One region of the Blautia fusiformis genome, then DNA from elsewhere that is predicted to be linked to it. Evidence: predicted binding sites of a transcription regulator. Region 1 holds the regulator's gene; the other holds the start of a gene.
The links. The regulator HrcA, encoded in region 1, represses chaperone genes, less so after heat shock. The targets are predictions, from matches to a motif close to TGTTAGCACTCNNNNNNNNNGAGTGCTAACA.
Positions count from the first base shown of each region.

Region 1 (23,840 bases):
CTGTGGCGCTCCAGTGTCATAACTACGATCATGATTCCATCTTCTGAAAGGTGCTGACGGTCACGAAGTACGATATTTCCCACATCGCCAACTCCAAGTCCGTCTACGAAGATCGCACCTGTATGAACACTTCCTGTCACCTTGGCATCCTGTCCGTCCAACTCCAGAACATTTCCGGAAGAAAGGATAAAAATATTCTCCTTCGGGATTCCCAGATCTTCCACTATGTGTTTCTGTGCAGTCAGATGACGGTACTCACCATGGATCGGAATGGCATATTTCGGTTTTACGAGGGAGTAGATCAGCTTGATTTCCTCCTGGCAGGCATGTCCGGAAACATGAACATCCTGGAAAATAACCTTGGCTCCCTTCATAGACAGTTCGTTGATAACCTTGGAAACTGCCTTTTCATTTCCGGGGATCGGATTGGAGCTGAAAATGATGGTATCGTTAGGCTTGATCGTGATCTTCTTATGGATATTGGCTGCCATACGGGAAAGTGCCGCCATGGACTCACCCTGACTTCCGGTTGTGATCAGAACCACCTTGTCGTCCGGATAATTCTTTACCTGATCGATCTCGATCAGTGTGTTCTCCGGGATCTGCAGATAGCCAAGTTCTGACGCTACGGAAATAACATTGACCATACTGCGGCCTTCCACAGCAACCTTTCTTCCGAACCGGTATGCAGTGTTAATGATCTGCTGCACACGATCCACGTTGGATGCAAAGGTTGCAATGATGATCCTGGATGTACGGTACTCATTAAAAAGATTATCAAATACATGTCCCACTGTACGCTCGGACATTGTAAATCCCGGTCTCTCTGCATTGGTACTCTCACACATCAGTGCAAGCACACCCTTCTTGCCGATCTCTGCAAAACGCTGCAGATCGATGGCATCTCCAAATACCGGTGTATAATCAACTTTAAAGTCTCCTGTGTGTATCACGATTCCTACCGGTGAATAAATAGCAAGTGCGGATGCATCCTGGATACTGTGATTCGTTTTGATAAATTCCACAGCGAAATCCCCAAGATTGATCACCTGCCCGTGTTTTACTTCTTTCAGTTTGGTAGAACGCACAAGGTTATGCTCTTTCAGTTTGTTGCGGATCAGTCCCAGTGTCAGCTTGGTAGCATAGATCGGAACATTGATCTCTTTCAACACATACGGAAGAGCTCCGATATGATCTTCATGTCCATGAGTGATCACAAATCCCTTCACCTTGGAAATATTTTCCTTAAGGTATGTTACATCCGGAATGACCAGATCGATTCCCAACATATCGTCCTCAGGGAAAGAAAGACCACAGTCTACAACTACAATACTGTCGCCATACTCAAAAGCGGTAATGTTCATTCCGATCTGCTCCAGACCGCCAAGTGGTATGATCTTAAGTTTGGATGTTGCTCTGCGGCCGTTTTTCCGACCGGATGGCCTGCCGCTGGTCTTTGCCGGTTTCTGTGTGTTTCTGCTGTTTTTTACAGCGCCACCGGCTGCTGTTTTCTTTGCTGTTGGCCGGAAAGGCTTATCCTGACGGTTTTTGCCGCCACCACGATACTGTCTTGTTCTTGATCCGGCATTCTTTTGTCTTGATGCGGTTCTTCTGGCACCGCCTGCGGAAACTTGTACTCTGCTCTCCGCATTTTTGTTGTCATCGTTGTTCTCGCTTTTCAAAAATCGCTCCTCCATTCAAAATTCACGTCATCCAGCATCTGCTGAAAAACTGCATATACAGCCTGAAGTTCGTCATCATCCTCGACCATTTCATAACAGGCTTCTGTACTTCCCGGAGCTGAAATATCCTTCAGAATATATGCGTCTGCTTCCTCATCCTGTGAATCGGACACCAAAAGATAAGTCACACCCGCAATATTGGTCTGCTCCTCTACGTAAAACTCAGCAGCTGTGCCGTCGTCTGACTGAAATATTATTTTTTCCATATTTAATTCTTCCTTATCCGTTCTTGTCAAGCGGATATTCACAATCCGCATTTGCTACCTGATCCGCTCAAAACATCTATTTGCGTTTCCGATCATTCTTCCACGCCTTCCTGCTGCTCTCTTCTGTATGCGGCAGCATCCAGATATCCCTGCAGGATAAAGACTGCAGCTACCTGATCCAGATACTGTTTACGGTCTTCCTTATGCACACCGGTCTCCTCCAGAGTGCGGTCTGCCGCCATGGTAGTCAGTCTCTCATCCCACATAACAACAGGCAGGCCCGTACGTCTCTCCAGCATTTCCTTAAACTCCAGAGATTTCTCGGCCCGCTCTCCTACTGTATTGTTCATGTTTTTCGGGTATCCCAGAACGATCTCCGTAATCTGATACTCCGAAATGATCTCTTCAATACGTGCCAGAGTACGACGAAGCTTGTTTTCCTGCTTGCGCCATACGGTTTCCACACCTTGGGCTGTCAGACCAAGAGGATCGCTCACTGCAACCCCCACGGTCTTCGAGCCATAGTCCAGTCCCAGTACTCTCATATTACCGTTCCCAAGACTTGTTCTTGATATACTCGGTGAGAAGCTCTTCTACCAGTTCATCACGTTCCACCTTCATGATCATGCTTCTCGCACCCTTGTGGCTTGTGATGTAGGTCGGGTCTCCGGACATAATATATCCTACGATCTGATTCACCGGATTGTAGCCCTTCTCATCCATTGCATTGTACACCAGATCCAGGACTTCTTTTACCTGAAGCTCCTGATCCGGTTTTGTTCTGAAATACTGTGTATTTCCCAGATTATTCTCTGCCATTGTCTCTCACGTCCTTAAAATATATTCTTTTTTATTTTAATATAAATTTACATAAATTACAATCTTAAATTTAACAAGGATTGAGGATACAAACTGTCAACATTGCTGTTCACTCCGTTCTCAGTAACACGCTTCGCAAAATATTACCAGTGAACAAACAACCTTTCAACATACGATCCCGTTCTTCACTCCACGGCTTCACCGGTCATGATATGCTCTTCAAGAAAGCCTTCTGCCTTTACGCTTACGATATCATTTACGCCATAAGCTTCCGATTTCGGTACAGCAGTTTTTATATACTCCCGGCTGTGTCCCAGATACCAGGTCCGTCCATCCTTTGTATACTCTTCCTCGATCAGTACCTCCAGTTTTTTGCCAAGCATGGATTTCTCATAATCCCCTGCATGACGATGATGCAGCTCGATCATCTTCTCACTGCGGAAGGATTTCTCCGCCTCTGTCAGCTGTCCGTCCATGGCAGCCGCCTTTGTTCCCTGTCTTCTGGAATATTTGAAAATATGAGTCTCATAAAAACGGATGCTGTCCACAAAATCATAGGACTTCCGGAATTCTTCCTCCGATTCCTGCGGAAAGCCTACGATCACATCCGTTGTCAGTGCCGGATTTCCATACACTTCTCTTAAAAGCTCACAGCGTTCTCTGTATTCCCCGCTTCTGTATCTGCGGTTCATCCTCTCCAGAGTCTCATCACAGCCACTCTGCAGGGAAAGATGGAAATGCGGGCATACCTTTGGCATCGCAGCGATTCCTTCCGCAAATTCTCTTGTAACGATTCCAGGTTCCAGCGATCCCAGCCGGATACGCTGGATTCCTTCGATCTCATGCACAGCACGGATCAGAGAAAGCAGTGTCTCTTTTTTCTCATCCGGGAAATCCACTCCGTAGGAGCTTAAATGGATTCCTGTAAGGACCACTTCCTTATAACCTTTTTCCGCAAGTGCACGGACCTCCTTCAGCACACTTTCAATATTCCGGCTTCTGACACGGCCTCTTGCATAGGGAATGATACAATACGTACAGAACTGATTGCATCCGTCCTGAACCTTGATATATGCCCTTACATGTTCTGCTGTATGATCAATAGAAAGATCCTCATACTCTTTTGTCTGATTGATCTTGATCACATGGGAACCATGGCCCGGTTTGTTTTCCGCATATTCGGCCAGCGCCTCCACAATATTGATCTTCTGGTTATTTCCCAGAACAAGATCAATGGCTTCGTCTTTTTCCAGTTTCTCGCCACCGGTCTGTACATAACAGCCCGTTGCCACCACGATCGCTTCCGGATTCATTTTTTTGGCTTTGTGGAGCATCTGTCTTGATTTTCTGTCTGCAATATTGGTTACTGTGCAGGTATTGATCACATAAATATCCGCTCCCGGCTCAAAAGGCACGATCTCATATCCCGCCTCCTCCAGAAGCTGCTGCATGGCCTCGATCTCATAGGCATTTACTTTGCAGCCAAGGTTGTGTAATGCAACTTTATTTCCCATTTTTCCTCACTTTTTTTACACTTTAACTAATTATTGAAACAATTTTTATCTCTTTTCACCTTGACTTTTTGGGTACTGACAGGTAAGATGAAAGCTGTAAAACAACAAAAATCTATCAAGGGAGGTTATTATAATGAAAACAGCTAAAATCTCACTGAATTCCATCGATAAGGTGAAAGCATTCGTAAACGAGATCAGCAAATTCGACTGCGATTTTGATTTAGTATCCGGAAGATATGTGATCGATGCAAAATCCATCATGGGTATCTTCAGCCTGGATCTTTCCAAGCCGATCGACCTCAACATCCATGCAGACGGCGCTGCTCTGGATAACGTAATGCAGATTATTTCCAAATATACAATCGACTGATCTATACTGTATATTTGAGAGGAACTGTATCGGATACAGTTCCTCTTTTTCATGCTTTCAGAATTCTTCTGTTCTCAATGAACTCCCTTTTCCTGATATATCGGTAGCTCCAGGGAACCTCTACAGTGAGGTTCCCTGTTTGTTTTTTCTTATCTAAAAACGGATTACTGAATTTCAATGATCTCTGTGGTATTCAGAGCAGTTTCCATAAGCTCATCGATCTTCTCAGAAAGCTTCTGCTCAGAACGGCGGATCACCTTAAGATTCGGCTTTGTTACAGGATGTTTCGCTACAAAGATGGTACAGCAATCCTCAAACGGCTGAATAGAAGTCTCAAAGGTATCGATCTTTCTGGAAATACGGACGATTTCCTCTTTATCAAAGCCGATCACCGGACGGTATACCGGAAGTGTGCAGACCTCATTTGTGGAAGCAAGGCTCTGTAAGGTCTGGCTTGCAACCTGTCCGATGCTCTCACCTGTGATAAGTCCGAGACAACGGTCTTTTTTAGCGAAATGCTCGGCAATACGCATCATATATCTTCTCATGATAATAGTAAGCTCATCATGAGGACACTGATCATAAATATAAAGCTGTATATCTGTAAAGTTAACTACATGGAGACGGATCGGTCCACTGTATTTGGCTACCAGGCGGGCAAGGTCCACTACCTTCTGTTTTGCGCGCTCACTGGTGTAGGGCGGTGCATGGAAATATACCGCATCGATCTTGACGCCACGTTTTGCGATCATATAGCCGGCAACCGGACTGTCGATTCCACCAGAAAGAAGAAGCATGGCTTTTCCGTTTGTTCCGATAGGCATTCCGCCTGCGCCCGGAATGGTCTGGGAATATACGTAAATCTTGTCACGGATCTCAACAGAAAGATCCAGCTCCGGATGATGAACATCCACACTTGCCTCCGGGAACGCATCCAGGATACGTCCGCCAAGCTCAGCGCTGACTTCCATAGAGCTGATCGGGTAGGATTTCTTTGCGCGGCGTGTCCAAACCTTGAAGCTTCCGTTAAAGTCCGGATGCCACTGCTTCATATAACCCACAACATCTTCGGCAAGCTTCTCGAAGCCCTGTTCTTCATAGATCATAACCGGGCAGATGCCAACAATACCAAATACATGCTGCAGCGCATCTACAGCCTCATCGTAATCATAGTTCTCCGGGCAGAATACATAAACTCTTCCCTGCTCTTTTTTTACTTCAAAATCTCCCTCGATCTTGGAGAGTGCGATCTCCATCTGATGTACGAGAGCATCTTCAAAACGATAGCGGTTTTTTCCCTTAAGGGCAATTTCCGCATATTTGATCAGAAATGCATGTACTAACATAAAAATCCCTTTCTTCTGTATTCTCTATCGACGTGCATACCTGCGCAGCATCGGAATTGTTTTTCCCAGTGCTTCCAGGCAGTAATCTACCTCTTCAAAGGTATTTTCCTCACAGAAGCTGATGCGGACGGTACTTTCCACATCGGCTCTGCTCAAGCCCATAGCTGTCAGTGTTGCACTTGGTTTTCTCTTATGACTGGAGCATGCACTTCCTGCGGAAATATATACTCCGAATTCTTCCAGTGTATGGAGAAGAACCTCACTTCGTACTCCATGGAAGGTTACACTCATGATGTGTGGTGCTCCCTCCATTAACGGCATTCCGTTAACAGTAATATCGCCAAGCTTTGAAAGTCCCTCTGCCATCCGTTCTTTCAGAGCATAGAGCTGCTGTATCTTTTTATCAAAATCTGTGTATACCATATCTGCGGCAACGCCAAGTCCTGCGATTCCCGGCACATTGTCCGTTCCGGAGCGCATGCCGTTCTGCTGTCCGCCGCCAAGGATCTGCGGCTGTACTCTTACTTTTTCGTTAATATAGAGAAAGCCTACGCCCTTTGGTCCATGGATCTTGTGGCTGCTCACGGAAAGAAGATCGATCCCCAGCTTTTTCGGATAGATACGATACTTTCCGAATGCCTGGATGGCATCTACATGAAAAAGTGCTTTCGGACTTTTTTCATGGACAAGCTTTCCGATCTCTTCTACCGGCATCACAGCTCCTACCTCATTGTTCACGTACATTACAGACACCAGAATGGTATCCGGACGAAGAGCCGCTTCCAGTGCATCAAGCTTTACAACGCCGTGATGATCAACAGGAAGAATGGTCACCTCATACCCCTGTTCCTTCAGATAAGCAAAAGGCTGGGCCACTGCTGCATGCTCTACTGCAGTTGTGATGATATGATTTCCCATACGCTTATTGGCTTCCACACCACCGATGATGGCAAGGTTATCCGACTCTGTTCCACCCGAGGTAAAAAGAATCTCTTTTTCATTCACTTTCAGTAATTTTGCAAGGGTCTGGGCACTTCTGCGAACATAATTCTCCGCTTCCACTCCTTTTTTATGCATGGCAGAAGGATTTCCGAAATCTTCTGTCATGGTTTTGCAGACAATATCCTTTACTTCGTCGAAGCATCTCGTTGTCGCGGAATTGTCAAAATATGCTTCCATAATCTATTCATCCTCCAGTTGAAACATCAGAACAGAAAGTACTGCGAGTCCCGCGGTTTCTGTCCGTAAGATCCGGTGTCCCAGGGTGATGGGTTTCGCACCGGCTTCCATGGCATCTGCCACTTCCTGCTCTTCGAATCCACCCTCAGGGCCAATAAAGACACCTATGCTTTTTCCCGGTTCGATCGACCGGATCAGCTCCTTTGTCTCTTTCATTCCCTTTGCAAGCTCATAAGGGATCAGCAGAATGTCCAGTTCCTCTGCATAGGCAAGAGCTTCTTTAAAGCTCATCACGGAATGTACCTCCGGCACCAGCATACGTTTGGATTGTTTTGCCGCACTTTCTGCGATCTGCTGCCAGCGGAATACTTTTTTTTCTGCTTTTTTGTTATCCAGTTTTACCACGCAGCGCCTTGTTGAAACAGGAACTATGGAATATGCTCCAAGCTCTACTGCCTTCTGGATGATCAGCTCCATCTTATCAGCTTTCGGTAGACTCTGAAAGAGATAAATACGGTTCTTCAGCTCATAATCCGGCTCCTGTGCATAGAGGATATGAAGCAGGACTTCATCCTCACCCGTGTTTTCGATCACACAGTGATATTCTTTTTCCTTATCGCTGATCCAGAGCTCCTCGTCTTTTTTCATGCGGAGTACATTCACGATATGATTGACATCATTTCCTGTGATACGGATCTCATGTCTGTCCCTGTCGATCTGATGAGGTTCCACAAAAAATCGCTGCATGAGATCAGTCCTTTCTTGCTGTCACAGATACCCACTCGCCCTGATGAGTCACCTCAACAAGAGTCAGTCCGGCGTCTTTTACAGCCTTCACTACGACATCCTCCTTTACATCCAGGATGCCTGATGTAATGTAGTAAGCGCCTTTTTTCATCTGTGCAACGATCACCGGAGTCAGCGGTACCAGAACATCTGCCAGGATATTTGCAGTTACGATATCATATTTCTCATATCCGACCTGATCCTGAACTTCTTTGTCATCAATGATGTTTCCGATCATCATGTCAAAGGACTTCTCCTCGATCTGGTTGGCTTCCCTGTTCTCAGACACTGCCGGAACTGCACAGGGATCAAGGTCTGTACCAACCACATGGCCTGCACCAAGCTTCAGTGCAACGATTCCCAGGATTCCACTTCCGGTTCCCACATCAAGGATCTCCATTCCCGGCTTCACAAATTTCTTCAGCTGACGGATCACCAGCTGGGTAGTCTCATGCATTCCTGTACCAAAGGCAGTTCCCGGATCAATGTGAAGGATCATCTTGTCTTCATCTTCTGCCTTCACTTCTTCCCAAGACGGTACGATCAGAATGTCGTCTACATAGAACTGATGGAAGTACTGTTTCCAGTTATTGATCCAGTCTTTGTCCTCTGTCTGGGATTCTGTGATGGTTGCCTCTCCGATATCCACAAAGCTTCTCAGATCCTCAAGTGCAGCTTTCACATCTTTCAGGATCGCCTCGGTATCCGCATCCTCTTCCAGATAGAAGTTCAGATATGCGATCCCGTCATCTGCAGGTCCTTCCGGCATGATATCCACAAACATCTGTGCCTTGTCCTCATCAGTCAGCGGCTGCTTGTCCTGGATCTCCACACCTTCAATTCCCACCTCGGCAAGTGTACAGATCACAATATCCTCTGCCTCTGTTTTTGTCTTAAGTGTAAAACGGTTCCATTTCATATTTCTATATCTCCTTATGCTGTATACACATTTACGGATTTTCGTTCCTGTCTGTCGCCTGTTTTCTATTGTCCCGAAAACGGGCACTTCTTTTAATATACACGAATACAGAAAAAAAAGAAAGAGGCATTTTGTGCCTCTTTCCTGTTTTCACTTTATTTATTCCTCGAACATTTCCTTAACTTTCTCACGGAAACCTTTTTTCTTCTTTTCAGTTTTTTCGGAAGTCTCGGATGTGCTGTCCTCTGACGGACGGTTTCCACATGCCGCATCAAAAGCTTCCAGAGCTTTCTTTGCTTCCTCATTGAGATTTGTCGGAGTCTGGACTACCAGGGTTACATAGTGATCACCACGAACATTCTTGTTACGTAATGACGGAACACCTTTGCCCTTCAGACGAATTCTTGTATCAGTCTGTGTTCCCGGCTTCACCTCATAGGCAACCTCACCGTCTACCGTATTGATACGCATCTCCCCGCCAAGTGCAGCCTGTGCAAATGTGATCGGAGCTGTTGAAAAGATATTCATATCCTGTCTCTGGAAGATCGGATGACGGGCTACATTTACCTCCACCAGCAGATCACCTCTCGGTCCGCCGTTGGTTCCCGGTTCGCCTTTTTCGCGGATACGGATACACTGACCATTATCAATACCGGCCGGTACAGACACCTGGATCTTCTTTCTGGAAGAGGTATATCCTGTTCCACGGCAGGCACTGCATTTGTCCTTGATCACCTTACCGGTTCCATTACAGTCCGGACAGGTCTGAACATTACGCACCATGCCAAACATGGACTGCTGGGTGTAAACGATCTGACCCTGGCCTTTACATTTCGGACATGTGACCGGTGATGTTCCAGGTTTCGCACCGGTTCCGTGACATGTAGTACATTCATCCTTCAGAACGATCTCCAGTTCTTTCTCGCATCCGAAAACCGCTTCCTCAAAAGTAATGTTCACACGTGCACGAAGGTTGGCGCCCTTCATCGGTCCGTTGTTGGCCCGTCTGGTTCTGCCTCCGCCGCCGAAAAGGTCTCCGAAGATATCTCCGAAGATGTCTCCCATATCTGCACCGTTGAAGTCAAATCCGCCAAAGCCGCCAGCTCCGCCTCCACCGCCGTTTTCGAATGCCGCATGACCAAACTGATCATACTGTCTTCTCTTGTCGGCATCACTTAAAACGGAGTAAGCCTCTGTCGCTTCTTTGAATTTCGCCTCAGCCTCTTTATCACCCGGATTTACATCCGGGTGATATTTCTTGGCCAGCTTACGATATGCTTTTTTTAATGTTGCGTCATCGGCGTTTTTATCCACACCTAAGACTTCATAATAATCTCTTTTATCAGCCATTGTAATTGTTTCCTACTTGTCTTAGACTTCCTTGTAATCAGCATCTACAACATCATCGCCGTATCCTGCTTCATTTCCGCCCTGGGCACCAGCGTTTCCGCCCATGTTGCCCATATCCGGTCCAGGACCAGCCTGACCCTGAGCTCCCTGAGTCTGCTCATACATCTTGGAAAACAGCTTCTGAGCGCTCTCCATCATCTTCTCCTGTGCAGCCTTGATGTCTGCAACCTGAGAATCGGTAAGCTCCTGAGCATTTGCTGTCTGTGCAAGAAGATCCTTCAGTGCATTGAGGTCTGCCTCAACACTTGCTTTATCGTTTGCATCAAGCTTGTCGCCTGCTTCCTTCAGTGCATTCTCAACCTGGAATACCATGGAGTCTGCATTGTTCCTTGTGTCGATCGCCTCTTTACGTTTCTTATCCTGAGCCTCGAATTCAGCTGCTTCTTTGACAGCTTTGTCGATATCGGAATCGGACATGTTAGAACCAGCTGTGATTGTGATGTGCTGCTCCTTACCTGTTCCAAGATCCTTAGCGGATACGTTAACGATACCGTTAGCATCAATGTCAAATGTTACCTCGATCTGCGGAACACCACGACGTGCTGGCGGGATTCCATCCAGACGGAACTGGCCGAGGGATTTGTTGTCTTTTGCGAACTGACGCTCACCCTGTACAACGTTGATATCTACAGCTGTCTGGTTATCTGCTGCTGTGGAGAAGATCTGGCTCTTCTTTGTAGGAATTGTAGTATTTCTCTCGATCAGACGAGTTGCGATACCACCCATTGTCTCGATGGACAGAGACAGCGGAGTAACATCCAGAAGAAGGATATCACCGGCACCTGCATCACCTGCAAGTTTACCACCCTGTACGGAAGCACCAAGTGCAACACACTCATCCGGGTTCAGGTTTTTGCTCGGCTCTTTGCCTGTCAGCTGTCTTACCTTATCCTGTACTGCAGGGATACGGGAAGAACCACCAACCAGAAGTACCTGGCCAAGCTCGGAAGCTGTGATACCTGCATCAGACAGTGCACGGCGAACCGGCTCAGCTGTCAGCTCTACAAGATCATGTGTCAGCTCATCGAATTTAGCTCTTGTAAGATTCATATCGAAATGCTTCGGTCCTTCAGCTGTAGCTGTGATGAACGGAAGGTTGATGTTTGTTGTTGTTGCAGAAGAAAGCTCTTTCTTAGCCTTCTCAGCTGCCTCTTTCAGTCTCTGAAGAGCCATCTTGTCATTGCTTAAGTCTACGCCCTCTGTTCTCTTGAACTCGGAAAGCATGTAATCTGTGACCTTCTTATCAAAGTCATCTCCACCAAGACGGTTGTTACCAGCTGTAGAAAGAACCTCGATAACACCATCACCGATCTCGATCACAGATACATCGAATGTACCGCCGCCAAGGTCGTATACCATGATCTTCTGCTCTTTCTCATTGTCAAGACCATATGCAAGAGCTGCTGCTGTAGGCTCGTTGATGATACGTTTTACATCAAGACCTGCGATCTTACCTGCATCTTTGGTAGCCTGACGCTGAGCATCGTTGAAGTAAGCCGGAACTGTGATAACTGCCTCTGTTACTTTCTCACCAAGATAAGCCTCTGCATCCTTTTTCAGTTTCTGAAGGATCATTGCGGAGATCTCCTGTGGAGAGTATTTCTTCTCATCGATGGTTACACGGTAATCGGTACCCATTTCTCTTTTGATTGAGGAGATTGTTCTGTCTGCGTTTGTAACTGCCTGACGTTTTGCAGGCTCACCTACCAGACGCTCTCCTGTTTTTGTGAATGCTACAACGGATGGTGTTGTTCTTGCGCCTTCTGTATTTGCGATAACTGTTGGCTGTCCACCTTCCATTACGGCTACACAGCTGTTTGTTGTACCTAAGTCAATACCAATAATCTTTCCCATGATTTTTTCCTCCTGTTTTAGTCTGTATCTGTTAAAATAAAGTTTGTTGTCAGTTAGTTCGCAACCTTTACCATACTGTGGCGTACTACGAAATCCTTGTACGTGTAACCCTTCTGGAATTCTTCCACCACGATGTTCTCTCCAACCTCTTCATCCTCCACATGCATCACTGCATTGTGGAAATCCGGGTTGAATTCCTTTCCCACTGCTTCGATCGGCTTCACACCAAGCTCATCCAGTGTTGTGGTAAGCTGCTTGTAGATCATTTTCATTCCATCTGCAAAAGCATCGCCTTCCTGTGCCTGTGCAAGACCTCTTTCGAAGTTATCCACAACCGGCAGGATCTTTTCAACGATCTCTTTTGCTCCGATGATGTACATGCTGGATTTTTCTTTTTCCGTTCTTTTACGGAAATTATCAAATTCAGCCATGGTACGCTTCAGGCGATCGGTAAGTTCCTCCACCTTCTGCTCAGATTTATCTTTTTTCTTCTTTCCGAAGAAGGAAGTTTTTGATTTTTCTTCTTTTTTATCCTCTGAGGCAGCTTCTTCGCCTGGAGTATTGTTTTCTTCCTCCGGCAGATCTTCTCCCTCCGGTGTCAGGCTTTTTTCTTCCTGATCTCCATCAGTTACGGGGATTTCCTTCTCCGTTTCCTGCTCTTCGGATGTTTTCTTTGTTTCCTCCGACACTTTTTTTCTACCGCCTTTCTAAGTTTTCTTCTTTTTCAAAACGTCATCCAGATGATTCTTAAGCTCTTTCAGACTGTCCACTACATTCTCATAATCCATTCGTTTGGGACCGATGATCCCGATGGTTCCGTACATTCCGTCTCCCAGTTCATATCTGGCAGTTACAATGCTGCAGTCCTTCATGGTCTGGATCGGCATCTCATCACCGATATAAACCTGGATTCCTGTATTCTCTCCATCTGACATCTGTTCTTTTACAAGATCGGCAAGTTCATGCTTTTCCTCAAATGCGGAGATCAGCTCCGTTGCCTTTTCTTTATCGGCAAGCTCCGGATACTTGAAGATGTTGGTTGCACCTGAAGTATAGATCTCCATATCTTCCTCTTCCACATGAATGGTGGCTGCCACTGCATCCAGAACTGTTGCCACCACACCACTGTGGCTGCCTGCCTGTTCCTTCAGTCTGGCGATCATCCCAAGGTTGATATCCTGGATCGGGATCCCATTGAGATTGGTGTTAAGAAGAAGATTCAGTTTCAGGATCGTCTGGTCGTCCATTTCCTCGTCCAGATTGATGATCTGGTTCCGGACTGTGTTGTTGTCACTGACAACCACTGCCACAAGCTGAAGCTCGCTCATTCTCGACAGCTGGATGAACTTGATCTTGTTGCCGCTGTACTGCGGAACGGAAACCATGGTAGCATAATTGGTATTGGAAGCAAGAACCTTCGCAACCTTCTTAAGCACCTTATCCATCTTATCTGTCTTCTCAATGATCAGATCTCGCAGCTCTGCAACCTCTGCTTCCTTCTCCTTCATCAGCTCATTGACGTAAAGTCTGTAGCCCTTATCTGAAGGAATCCTTCCTGCTGAGGTATGAGGCTGGACGATATAGCCCATATCTGTCAGGTCTGACATTTCATTTCGGATCGTTGCGGAACTTACATTGAGATCCGCATACTTGGAAATGGTCCTGGAGCCAACCGGTTCTCCGGTCTCCATATAGGTCTTGATGATTGCTTTTAAGATTTTTTGCTTGCGCTCATTCAACACCTCTTCCATGAAGCCATCTCCTTTCCTTTTATTCTTTCCTGACGGATGTTGATTCTTTTTTATATCTGTTAGCACTCATTTTAGTGGAGTGCTAACATCTACAGTCTTTAAGATATCACCATGTAAAATATTTGTCAATATGTTTTGAAAAAAAGTTCTTATTTTTTCAAAACAAAAAAAGCATCAGTACGATGCTTTTTTGTAATACTTGTCTATGCAGTTCTGTGCCCCGGCAAAAAATTCCGCTTCTGTTTTCTGTCCCAGCACGTATTTCTGAAATTCCGTACCCATAGCCGAAACAGCTTCTATGGAATCGGTGCACAGTGGTCTTGCCTTCAGCTTATAATCTTTCAGATATTGCCGGATCATTTCAATGCCATCCAGATCAAAATTCTTATCCTCGATCACATCCAGTCTTGCCGGACACATTTTTGTCAGCTGTCCGTAATTTTTACTGGCCTCATATCCTGATACATACTGAAGGAACTTCAGAGCTGCTTCTTTATGATCAGAATTTTTATTCAGTACATACTGCCAGGTTGCGATATTGGTCACCTTCTCATCAAATTCCGGAAATGGTGCCATATGGATCTTATCTTTTCCATACACGCCTGCATTCTGAAAGGTACTCAACGCACCGGTATACATGAACATACATCCATACTGGCCGTTTATAAATTTTTCATTCAGCTGTTCATGCTGGTCGATCAGATTCTCCTCTGATATCATCCCTGTATCCAGCATTCGCTTCATATATTCTGCCGCTTCTCTGGTTTTCGGATCAGTCCAGTCTGTATAATCTCCTCCGAAAAAATTGACATACTCGCTGATACTGTTATATATGTAAGAAATCTCCCATGCATCTCCGTATGCATATTTTCCCATATTCTGAAGCTTTTTCTGAAGAATCTCAAGATCACTGAGATCGGAGATTCTGTCCAGACCTGCCTGATCCAGCAATTCCTGGTTCACCCAGAACGCCATGATATCCATCCTGAACGGTACCGAAAAAATATGTCCGTCTGACATGCATATTTCTTTCAGGTATTCCTGCGGAAAATTCGCCGCTGTCTCCTCCGTCATAACGGTATCTTCCAGCGGAAGAAGAAATCCCTTATGCTTAAATTCGGATATCATCTCATCATTTACTGTGATCAGATCAACAGAATCATCTCCTGATGTCAGAAGAGTTGCTATTTTGGCCTGGCGATTGTCCGCATTAGACGGACATTTTTCGATATGGATCTCTATTCCAAGATCCTTTTCCGCCTGACTGATAAAAGAATCAAAGCCCTCTGTGTCTGCATCCACATGAAGGATCGTCAGTTCCTGTCTGTTCTCCGGCACAATATCAGATGCAGTCTCCTTCTTCTGGGCTCCACATCCTGTCACTGCCAGAGCCAGGGCAAATACCCCGCAAAATACCTGTTTTTTCAATCTCTACCACCCTTTTTATCTGGGCCATCTATCCTCTTTTGACATCAACGGCTGGAACGGTGCATGAGGAAGTGTCTGATACCAGTACGCTACACTTGCCACATCATCCTGTCGTTCAAACAGACCACGGTATCCGACGCCTATCTGCTGAATGGTAACGCGAAGATCCTCTTCAAAGCAGATCGGATCCTGTAAATGCCATCTGTAAAAGCCTCGCATTGGCGGGCAGTCATCATTATGATAAAAATTGTGGATCAGTTCGTCATGGGCAGAATAATACGGATATCCAAGATATGGTGTGTTATAATTCTGTTCCACGGTTTTTCCATCCACCTGTTTGGCAAAGCTCCAGGAACCTCCAAAGTAATCTTCCGTTCCTGTTCCGCAGATGGTCGGATACTCCTCATCTCCGTCAATATAAAATTTCATTTCTCCCTCGCCCCACCAGTAACGTTCCAGTGTGGTAAGTGCCATGTAGGTTCCTATATAATGGCCTTTTCCTTTTACTCCATCCAAAATTGTATAATCTTTTGTTTTTTCTGTCAACCGTTCCCGTCTCCACTGCGCATGGAAATAAGCAATATCGTCCGGAAGCTCATCATAGAGACAGTAATCTACCTGATAAAAGAAAGCCGGTATTTTATTTGCATGCTGGTTTTCCAGTGTGATCTTTGCTTTCTTCTTAAACGGCATCGGGAAATAGCAGTTAAAGCCCCTGTTTGGAACAACAGCCACCGGAACAGAATTTACAAAACATTCTCTTCCGAATCCGCAGCAGAAGAAATCACCCAGAGGACTTTCCACGGAAGGAGTTTCCTCGTCATCCCAGTACATACGGATCACAAGATCCCTCAGTACAAAGCAATCTGCCTCTGTAGTCTTGTTGTCGACGGTGATCCAAATATGATTGATCTGTCCCGGTCCTTCCATTTCTGCCAGAGTTACCACAGCTCCCGGCTCAATATCCTTAAGACACGGGCTTCCTTTTCTGGACGGTCCGAGATGACTTGCAGCCATACCGCCTCTGCCTTTTTCTCCATGAGGATTTTCTGCATTAATCGCACGGCTTTTTCCATGCTTTGCAAGTGCGATTCCTCCCAGTCCGCCTGTAAATGCCTGATACATATCTGTTTTCTCCTCTCTTTTGGAAATTAAAAATATTTACGCTTTTACTCCACCTGCCATGATACCATCCATGATCTGTTTCTCAAAAACAGCTACAAAGATAATGATCGGAAGAAGGATGATCCATCCCATGGCGCTGACAAGATCCCACGGAACTCCATACATGTTGTCACGTAACGGAAGCTGTACGATGGAAACAGAAAGTACCTGAATACCATTTGAATAAAACAACGGTGTGAAAAAGTTATTCAGACAGGTAATAAAGTTGATGATGCAAACCGTAGCGATCGCCGGCTTCATCAGCGGCAGAACGATCGTAAACAGTCTCTGTGAAAAAGATGCGCCGTCAATAGCAGCTGCCTCCTCCAGTGAGATCGGGATCTCACCGACAAAGTTTCTGAGGATCAGAACCGTAAACGGTATAACGGTACTGATATAAAGAAGGATAAGTCCCGGATATGTATCATACAGCTTTACCTTCTGCATAAACTCATACAGCGGGCGGGCTGTAACAACCTCAGGGATCAGCATGGTAGCCAGAACAAATGCAAATGCAACAGAAACTCCCTTTGAGTTAAATCTTGAAAAGCCATAAGCTGCCATTGCACACAGCACGGTGCTGATCACAAGAGTAAGACCGACGATCAGTACGGTGTTTCCAATCTTTGAAAGCAGTCCGACATTCTGTAGCAGAAATGTGTAGCTTTCCAGTGTGGGATGATCCGGAAGATAATCAATCGGTGTTTTAAACAGTTCTCCTGCCGGTGTGATCGAAGAAATAAAGATCCAGTAGACCGGGAACAGGATCAGAAAAGCCACAATGGCAAACAGAACCCATCTTCCAACAGCTATCACTCCATGATAAACATTATATTTTCCTGTATTCTTCACGATAATTCCCCCCTAACTGTCAAACTTATTCATAACACGTATATTCAGCCAGCTGAAGATCGCCATTACAACAAACAGCAGCATAGCCAGCGCCGAAGCATATCCTACGTTTAGATTTGTAAATGCTTCTGTTGTGATTCTGTATGCGATCAGCGCAGTATCCTCGCCAGGACCTCCGGATGTCATGGAATAAACCAGATCGAAGGTTGTCAGTCTCCAGAGTGTGAACGGAATACATAAAGTCAGGACATTTTTTGCGATCAGCGGAAGTGTGATCCGGAAAAAGCTCTGAATCCCGTTTGCACCGTCTACCTTTGCTGCCTCATAGATATCGCCGGAAATAAACTGAAGTCCGGAAAGTACAAGAATTGCAAAGAACGGAAGATCCTTCCACAGGTCCATTGCAATTACCGCTGCTCTTGCAGTACCTGTATTGATCAGCCAGCTGTTCTGGTATCCCGGTACAAACCAGCGGATAAAATCATTGATCAGACCATAATCATTGTTAAATGCCCATTTTGCAGCCATACCGGCTACTACTGCTGGCATAGCCCATGGGATCAGCACAATAGTCCTCAGAAAACGGCGGCCTTTGAATTTCATATTCAGGATCAGTGCCAGAATAACTCCGAGGATCACATGCAGGATCATGGAAACAACCACAAATATTGCCGTAAAGCTGATCGATGTAAGCACTTTAGGATCAGAAAATACCTTCAGGTAATTCTTGAAGCCTATAAATTCATTGATACCTGCAAGGATACTGATATTAAAGAAGCTGTTTTTCACAGTCATCAGAATGGGATATACTGTTGTAAAGCCTCTGATCAGTACAACCGGCAGGATCAAAAGCCATGGTATCCACTTCATAGTTTTTTTACTTATTGTCATGGAACTTTCCTCCCTGTTCATCAAGCAATGTAAAGCAGACTTTTACCTCTGCTTTACATTGCTGTTTTTTTATATCTTTTACTTATACATATCTACCACATCCTGAGCCTTCTTGCAGAACTCATCAACTGTAATCTCGTCTTTCATACAGGACTGGAAGATCGTTCCCATATCGCTGATAAATTCCATTGTCTGTGCCACCAGTGGACGTCCCTGTACATTGCATTCATTTGCATATCTGCTGTACATTTCTTTTGCCGGGTCAGAATCCGGAACTACCTTCTCTGCAACATCCTTTCTTGCAGGATATCTGTCAAATGCTTTATAGGAAGCTTCCATTCCGCCTTCATCAGCCATATACTGAAGGAATTTCACAGCTGCATCTTTATTCTTGGATGCTTTGTTAAGAACATAGTTCCAAGAATCTGTAAAGATCGCACGCTCTCCCTTACCGCTGAAATCCGGTACCATTTCCATGTGGATCTTATCTGCGCCAAGCATATCTGCCTTTGCATAATCTGTTCCAAGGCCCCACATAAACCAGCATCCGTATTTTCCGTCATTGATCTTCGGATTCATCTGATCATATTTATCAGCAATCTGCTCAATGGAGGTTTCTTTATCAGCAACCAGATCATGGAGGAACTGAACCGCTTCCTTGTTTTCCTCTTTGGTCCAGTCAAAATAATCGCCGCCGAACATGTTTACAAACTGTGCAAGCTCGTTAAATGCATAAGTTTTCTCCCAGGAACCGCCGTAACCGAATCTTCCATCCTTGGAAACAGCCTTCATATACTTCATGAAGTCCTCTTTTGTATCAATGGACTTGATTCCGACCTCATCCATGATCTCCTGATTTACCCAGAATGCAAGATATCCTGCATAGCCTGGAACACCGATAATGTTTCCGTCCTTATCTGTGATCATATCCTCTACATATCCCTGAGCAAACTGATCAATGATATCATCTGTCATTACTGTATCATTCAGTCCTTCCAGCCATCCGGAATTTTTAAATGCCGCGCTCATCTCATCGTTGATCTCAATGACATCCACGGAAGTATCTCCTGTGGAAAGCATTGTGGTGATCTTCTGCTGACGGGTATCTGTATCTGTAGGTGCCGCAATTACATTAATGTTCAGGCCCGTGGCATCTTCCACATTTGCAAGCCAGTCCTCAAAATCCGGGTCTGTGGTGTTGACGCTGTATAAGGTAAGATCATATTTTTCCTTTGCGGAAACAGTAACCACGTTACCTGCCATACCCACAACCATCGCTGCTGCCAAAACTGCACTCATTACTTTTTTCTTCATATCTTTCTTCCTTTCTGGACATTTTCGTGTTTGTCCACACCTGTTTTTGATGGTTTAAGGATACCAGAGAGCCCCCTCATTCTAAATACAATATTTTATGATTTATTTATATTATTTTTCGTTCTCTTGTATTTTTGTTGTTTATTTTTTATAATCCTTTTATATAATCTATATTTGTAACGGCTTTTTCACAGCTGAATTCGGTTTCATTAATTTGTTTTTGACATAAAGGAGAATATGTACTATGAAATTCCACAAATGTATCCCACCCAGTTTTTCCTCATTTCGCTATAAGCTCCTGCTCGCATTTCTGATCGCAACTATGGTACCTCTGATTTCCCTGACCTTCATCAGCTATCACATTTCCTATAACATTGCCAGAGATCGTATCATCGATTCCGCCGTAATGACTGACAGACAGCTGGTTTCTCAGCTGAACGACCGTCTCGGCCAGGTTGAAAATGTAGCAGATACCATACAGTTTCAAATGTACTCCCTAAATCATTCTTCCTCCAATAAGGTAGATGCACTGAAAAAATTCACCACTGTAAAAAACAATATTTCGCTGTATAAATCCACATTCGATTTCTTCCATATATATGTTTTTCTGCGGCCGGATCAGCTTGGTTCAAAAGAAGGCCTGTACTTCTTTTCCACAGACGAGCTTTCTGCATATGGTCTGGATAAAAATACTGTTTCCGGTTCAGGCTTCTCCTCTGTCTGGATACCGGTTTCCAATATGCCGCTGCCTAAAATATTGTCCACAAAAAAATCATCCGCCGATGTGATCCTCTGCGTCCGGGCACTGAAAAATCAGGCCACCAGTATTCTGGAATACGCCTACGGCATTGCACTGGATACCTCAGAGCTTGCCACTTATCTGCAGCCTGCTGCTCTGGATTCCCGCATATACAGCTACATTCTCACAGATCACGGAGAGATTGCAGCGAAAAATACATCCTCACTGAATTTATCCGAAATTTCCAAAGCACAGTTTCAGAAACTCAAAGAAAATGCAGATTCTTCTTTTCACAGCGGCGACAAATATTATAACTGCTGTACCTTAAGCAATGGCTGGCTCCATGTTACCGAAATCCCTGAAAGCTACATTCAGGGCAACACACACATCCTGATCCGTGCCTTACTGATCACTGTCCTTATTTTTCTGCCCCTTACTGTTATCATCGTGATCCTGTTTTCCGAAAATCTTACCCGGAAGATCACTGCACTTTCCTATGCAATGGAAACCTTTCAGCTGGGACATGATCCGGAACATCTGTCTATCGTTACTGTTCCCCACCCGGATGACCCTTCCAGGTATGATGAGATCGACAGACTGGGCATCACCTTTGAAGATATGCAGCACACAATAGCCGGAAACCTGAAGTCCATTGTAAATCTTTCCGTAAACGAAGAACGTCTGAAATACCAGCTGCTCCAGTCACAGATCAATCCGCATTTTCTTTACAATATCCTGGGATCGATCCGTACCTGCCAGTCCCTTGGAAAGCTTGACATTGCTGATCAGATGATTGCAAATCTGACTGCCTTTTACCGTCTTACCCTGCGTAAATCAAAGGAACTTATTCCTATTAAAGATGAATTGGAAATTGCCCGGCTTTATCTGGAAATGGAAAAGCTCTGTCATAAAGATAATCTGGACTGGGAGATCGAAGCAGAAGATGGAATCGAAAATTTCCTGATCTGCAAGTTTACACTTCAGCCATTTCTCGAAAATTCCATTCTGCACGGGATTTCTTCGGGCACACCAGCTGTTTTCATTTCGATCCATGTTCTTTATGGCGATGATACGGTTGTGATCTCCATTGAGGACAACGGTGCCGGCATGGACTCCGAAACCCTTGCACAGCTGCGCCATGCTATTGAGCATAATGTTATTGATTATGAGAAGCATTTTGGAATTTCCAACGTAAGTTCCCGTATTTCCAACCCATTATACGGAAACGGTTCCGTAAGGATCCGCAGCAACCCCGGAAACGGCACATACGTCACCATTGAATTCGAACAGATGGAGGAAGATATCGATGAAAAAAATAATGATCGTAGATGATAATTACTTATCTGCAGAAGGTATCGAAAAAAACATAGACTGGGAAACACTGAATGCAGAGATCATCCATGTCTGCTACAATGGAACCTCTGCTATCGAAGCCATGAAAAAAGAACCGGCAGATCTGATCATTTCTGACATTGAAATGCCTGATCTTGACGGCATTTCCATGAGCCGTCAAGCTCTTGAGATCAATCCTATGGTGAAGATCATCCTGATCAGTGCCTATGATAAATTTGAATATGCAAGACGCGCTCTGCTCCTCGGTGCTCTGGATTATATCGAAAAGCCTCTGGATTATGCCTATCTTATCCAGAAGGTAAAAAACGCTTTTGCACTGATGGAAAAGGAACAGAAAAATCTCCAGCTTCTGAAACAAAGCAGGCCTCTTCTTACGGAAAAATTTTTCCGCGAGATCACACACCTTCCGTCTTCTGAAGCAGCCTACCGACTGAAGCCTTATCTTAAGTATCTGAACCTGGAGCTGAATTATGATTTTTATACAGTTGTTATTCTGGAGCTTGAAAATGCTCCGGATCTAAAAGCTGTTTACGGGATTGAAAAGTTTCAGATGGAGCTTTTCAACCTTCAGGATCTGATAACTGAGGAAACCGCTTCTCTTGATTTTGTGTATCTTCTCCCGGATATGGATGGCTATCTGTGCATTCTGGGACACAGCGGCTGTCAGTCCAACAGCTTCCGCCAGCTTACCAGCGGACTTATTTCCTCAATCGCAGATGCCTGCCAGCCACTGGGACTTTCTCTCAACGCAGGTATTGGAACAATTGTCCAGGATTTTTGGAACCTGAACCATTCTTATAAAAGCGCCGTACATGCACTGGAATACAGATTCTTTTTCCCGCATCAGAATATCTTTGACGGAAGAGAGGCTCTGGGTTCCGATCTGTCTGTTGCAGATTTTTCAGATACAAAGGAGGATGAACTGATCCGGCTTCTCTGCAAAAAGGATACCGCTGCCATAGATCTCTGGTTTCAGAATTTTTCCGACTGGCTCACTCAGAAATTTCGCACAAAGAATTTCGCTTTCATACAGATTTATTCTCTTCTTGGCCGGATCCTGAAATTTTTCTATGAATTAAATCTGGATACGCATGACCTTGAAGCTAAAATTTTGTATGTTTACAACCACATAAATGAGTTTCATAATACGGAAGAGCTATGTCAATGGCTGAAGGATCTGTGCCATCTTTTATGTCGGAAGCTTGATTCCTCCATGAATGATTATCACCAGAAGCTCTGCGAACTGGTGATTTCCTATATCAACGAACACTACACTGACAATACGCTCTGCCTCAATGATATTGCTGCCTCTGCCAATGTAAGCCCTGCTTATTTAAGTGCTCTTTTCAAAAAAAATCAGGGAATCAGTCTCAGTGACTTTATCACATCTCAGCGAATTTCCGCAGCCGCCCGTTACCTGACTACGACTACTATGAGTCTGAAGGAGATCAGCCTGAAATGTGGTTATGCCAATCAATATTATTTCAGCACCAGCTTCAAAAAGAAAATGGGGATCACACCTTCCGCCTATCGGGAACAGCATACATAACTTCTTCTCTTCTTTATAACAAAGTTACTGGCACAAATGCCAGTGCCCTTCTCCGGAATTTTACTTATAATCAATCAATAAAGAGAACCATCATATTTTTTCGAAGGAGGGATCGCTATGAAAAAATGGAAAAAAATCCTGATATCTCTGATAACAGTCTTTGTACTGACCATGCTTCCGGCAGAATCGGCAATTCTGCCTGGCACAGTCTGTGTTACAGAGGCCGCTCCCAGGATTAGTTCTTCCAAGCTAAGGCAGATTCTGACACAAAAAGATGCTTCCGAGCTTGCCAACGACACTCTGGATATGGCTGTTCCATATTGGGCTGATCTTCTCAAGGGCTCCAGCATCACCCTGCGCTCCCTGGGCTTTTCAACTACAAAATAAGCTTTTCCCAAAAACAGATCGAACATACCCGGCAACACCCCTGGCTGTAACAGCCAGGGGTGTTGTACTGTCAGCTGCTTTGCAGCCTATTCCGTTAATTCTTCCAGATTCTTTTTTAATTCGAGCATCTTGTCTCTCAGCTCAGCAGCCTGCTCGAAATTCAGGTCTGCTGCCGCAGCACGCATCTGCTTCTCTACCTGAGCGATTACCTTCGTCAGTTCTTTTCGGTTCATGGATTCCGGATCCTTTTTAAGCTTCACTTCTGTC
Region 1 covers NZ_JAJEPT010000001.1:297,011-320,850, reverse strand. The annotation lists gene LKD46_RS01575 (ribonuclease J) at 1-1,397, opposite strand, end outside; gene LKD46_RS01570 (DUF1292 domain-containing protein) at 1,679-1,948, opposite strand; gene ruvX (Holliday junction resolvase RuvX) at 2,041-2,493, opposite strand; gene LKD46_RS01560 (IreB family regulatory phosphoprotein) at 2,495-2,767, opposite strand; gene mtaB (tRNA (N(6)-L-threonylcarbamoyladenosine(37)-C(2))-methylthiotransferase MtaB) at 2,953-4,281, opposite strand; gene LKD46_RS01550 (HPr family phosphocarrier protein) at 4,415-4,651, shown strand; gene thiI (tRNA uracil 4-sulfurtransferase ThiI) at 4,816-5,997, opposite strand; gene LKD46_RS01540 (cysteine desulfurase family protein) at 6,022-7,176, opposite strand; gene LKD46_RS01535 (16S rRNA (uracil(1498)-N(3))-methyltransferase) at 7,180-7,923, opposite strand; gene prmA (50S ribosomal protein L11 methyltransferase) at 7,928-8,881, opposite strand; gene dnaJ (molecular chaperone DnaJ) at 9,041-10,231, opposite strand; gene dnaK (molecular chaperone DnaK) at 10,253-12,145, opposite strand; gene grpE (nucleotide exchange factor GrpE) at 12,199-12,834, opposite strand; gene hrcA (heat-inducible transcriptional repressor HrcA) at 12,853-13,896, opposite strand; gene LKD46_RS01505 (ABC transporter substrate-binding protein) at 14,071-15,324, opposite strand; gene LKD46_RS01500 (glycoside hydrolase family 172 protein) at 15,340-16,449, opposite strand; gene LKD46_RS01495 (carbohydrate ABC transporter permease) at 16,486-17,340, opposite strand; gene LKD46_RS01490 (carbohydrate ABC transporter permease) at 17,353-18,231, opposite strand; gene LKD46_RS01485 (ABC transporter substrate-binding protein) at 18,310-19,545, opposite strand; gene LKD46_RS01480 (sensor histidine kinase) at 19,790-21,616, shown strand; gene LKD46_RS01475 (response regulator) at 21,591-23,186, shown strand; gene LKD46_RS01470 (hypothetical protein) at 23,304-23,573, shown strand; gene uvrB (excinuclease ABC subunit UvrB) at 23,660-23,840, opposite strand, start outside.

Region 2 (3,025 bases), on a different contig from region 1:
AACCTGCTTTTCCTCAATCTCCAGCTGCTGCTGAAGCTTCGGCAGCTCACCATACTGCAGCTCTGCTGCTTTCTCCAGATCGTAATTCTGTTTTGCTTTCTGGATCTGTTTATTGATATCCTCGATCTGCTCACGTAATTTCTGAAGCTTCTCTACAGAATGCTTCTCATTATCCCACTGAGCTTTCTGGGTATTAAAAGTATCTCTCAGCTCTGCAAGTTCTTTCTGCAGATCAGCCAGACGCTCTTTACTTAAGTTATCAGTTTCTTTTTTCAGGGCAGACTCTTCAATCTCCAGCTGCATGATCTTACGTCTCTGCTCATCCAACTCTGTCGGCATGGAATCCAGCTCCGTCTTGATCAGCGCACAGGCTTCATCAACAAGGTCGATGGCCTTATCCGGGAGAAAACGGTCTGTAATGTATCTGTGTGAAAGTGTGGCAGCTGCAACCAATGCACTATCTGTGATCTTAACACCGTGGAATACCTCATATCTTTCCTTCAGGCCACGGAGAATGGAAATGGTATCTTCCACTGTCGGCTCATTTACCATAACCGGCTGGAAACGACGAGCAAGTGCAGCATCCTTCTCAATGTACTGTCGGTACTCATCCAGAGTTGTTGCACCGATACAGTGCAGCTCACCTCTGGCAAGCATAGGCTTCAGCATGTTTCCTGCGTCCATGGCACCGTCTGTCTTACCTGCACCCACGATCAGATGAAGCTCATCGATAAACAGAATGATCTGCCCTTCGCTCTTCTTCACTTCCTCAAGTACTGCTTTCAGACGTTCCTCAAACTCGCCACGATACTTGGCACCTGCAACCAGCGCACCCATATCCAGGGCAAAAATCTTCTTATTCTTAAGGCCTTCCGGTACATCTCCTGCCACAATACGCTGTGCCAGTCCCTCAATGGCAGCTGTCTTACCGACACCAGGCTCACCGATCAGAACCGGATTGTTCTTGGTCTTACGGGAAAGAATACGGATAATATTCCGGATCTCCATATCACGGCCGATCACCGGATCAAGCTTCTGGTTCTTCGCCTTCTCTACCAGATCCTCACCGTATTTATTCAGGGTATCATAGGTTGCCTCCGGGTTGTCACTGACAACTCTCTGGTTTCCTCTGACTGTAGATAATGCCTGAAGGAAACGCTCTCTGGTAATCCCAAATTCATTGAACAGCTTCTTCATGCTCGGGCTTGGATTTTTCAGCATGGAGAGAAACAGATGCTCAACCGATACATACTCATCTCCCATAGCCTTCGCTTCATCCTCTGCACTGACCAGTGCCTTGTTCAGATACTGACCAAATCGAAGCTCTCCACCGGAAACCTTAACTCTGGCATCCAGTGCCCTCTTAACTGTATCAATAAAATATTCCTTCTGGATTTCCATCTTCTCGATCAGCTTGAGGATCAGGCTGTCCTCCTGTGTCAGCAAGGCATACAGAAGGTGTTCCTCTTCGATCTCCTGATTGCCATATTCATAAGCAATCTTCTCAAGATCCTGGACAGCCTGTACGGATTTCTGTGTAAATTTACTGATATTCATAGGCTTTCCTCCTATTCTATGAAAAGCATTTCCGACATTCGCATACCGGAAATGCTGTGCTTTTTTCTTGTTCTAGGAGAACTATAACACTATTTGTTAGCACTGTCAAGAGGTGAGTGCTAATTATTTCATAAAAATTTGTGACCCGTAAAATAAAAAAATAATTTCCGTCTTCAGCCCTTTATGTTCTTTTGTTGGAAGGTGTTTCTTTACGAGCTCAAGTTTCAACTCCTTACTATACTGTTTCCTAGACATAAAAATATGCTCCTCATATGATAGATTTTTGGATATTTCCATTGTCTACCATATGGGGAGCATATCAATCCAACGGTTTTCAGTGCTTTTTTCATATTACTTTATTGAATATCCCTCATTCTGCCTATATAAGTGAAACTTAGCGAAACTTAAATTAAATCTCTTTCAGACAATTCAATTTGGATATTCACCAACTGTGGATTATTTCTCAGTGCACCAGTTTCCAACTTACCGCCTGCTGCCTTGCATCCACAAATCTCTTATAAATACCTTCCTGTTTCATTAATTGCTCATGTGTTCCCTGCTGTGCAATTCTTCCTTTTTCAACAACCACAATCTGGTCTGCATGTCTGACTGTTTTTAATCTGTGGGCAATCATAATAATCGTTTTTTCCTTTGTAAGTGCATCTACTGCATCCATCAGCTCCTTTTCATTCTCCGGATCAACATTTGCCGTTGCTTCATCCAATATGACGATTGGCGCATCCTTCATAATCGCTCTGGCTATCGAAATACGCTGCTTCTCACCACCGGAAAGTGTGGCTCCTCCTTCTCCGATCACTGTGTCATATCCATTCGGAAGTTTGCTGATGAAATCATGACAACATGCTTTCTTCGCCGCTTCCACCACTTCCTCATGGCTTGCATCCTGACGTCCGAATTTAATATTATTCTCAATGGTATCTGCAAACAAATACACAGACTGAAATACAAATGAAAAATTACGCATCAGACTGTTCATACTATAGTCTTTTACATTCACGCCTCCAAGTGTCACTTCCCCGGAATCCACATCCCAGAATCTGGCAATCAGATTGCAAAGTGTTGATTTTCCTCCACCAGACGGTCCAACGATTGCTGTCGTCGTTTTCTGCGGAATAGAGAGCGATATATCATCAATGATCTTCCGTTTGTCATAAGAAAACGAAACATTAGAAAGTCTGATATCGTAATTTTCCGGCTGTATTTCTTTACCGTCGATATCCATGGTATCCAGCTCCAATATTGCATTTGCTTTATCTACACATACGCTTACCACATGTAAAAGAGATGAATAATTTCCTGCACATTCCAGACTGGCATAAAGCATAAATGCTGAAATTGTCATACCGATCGCATAGACCGCACTCATAGTTCCATTAATATAAAAATATGCACTGCAAGCCACGATCACAGCACCTGTAATTTTGGTTATCACACTTTGCAGAAAATG
Region 2 covers NZ_JAJEPT010000003.1:147,723-150,747, reverse strand. The annotation lists gene clpB (ATP-dependent chaperone ClpB) at 1-1,557, opposite strand, end outside; gene LKD46_RS04225 (ABC transporter ATP-binding protein) at 2,021-3,025, opposite strand, start outside.
Region 2: a site for HrcA is predicted at 1,652-1,682, ahead of clpB (ATP-dependent chaperone ClpB). Genes of this name have one in related genera too.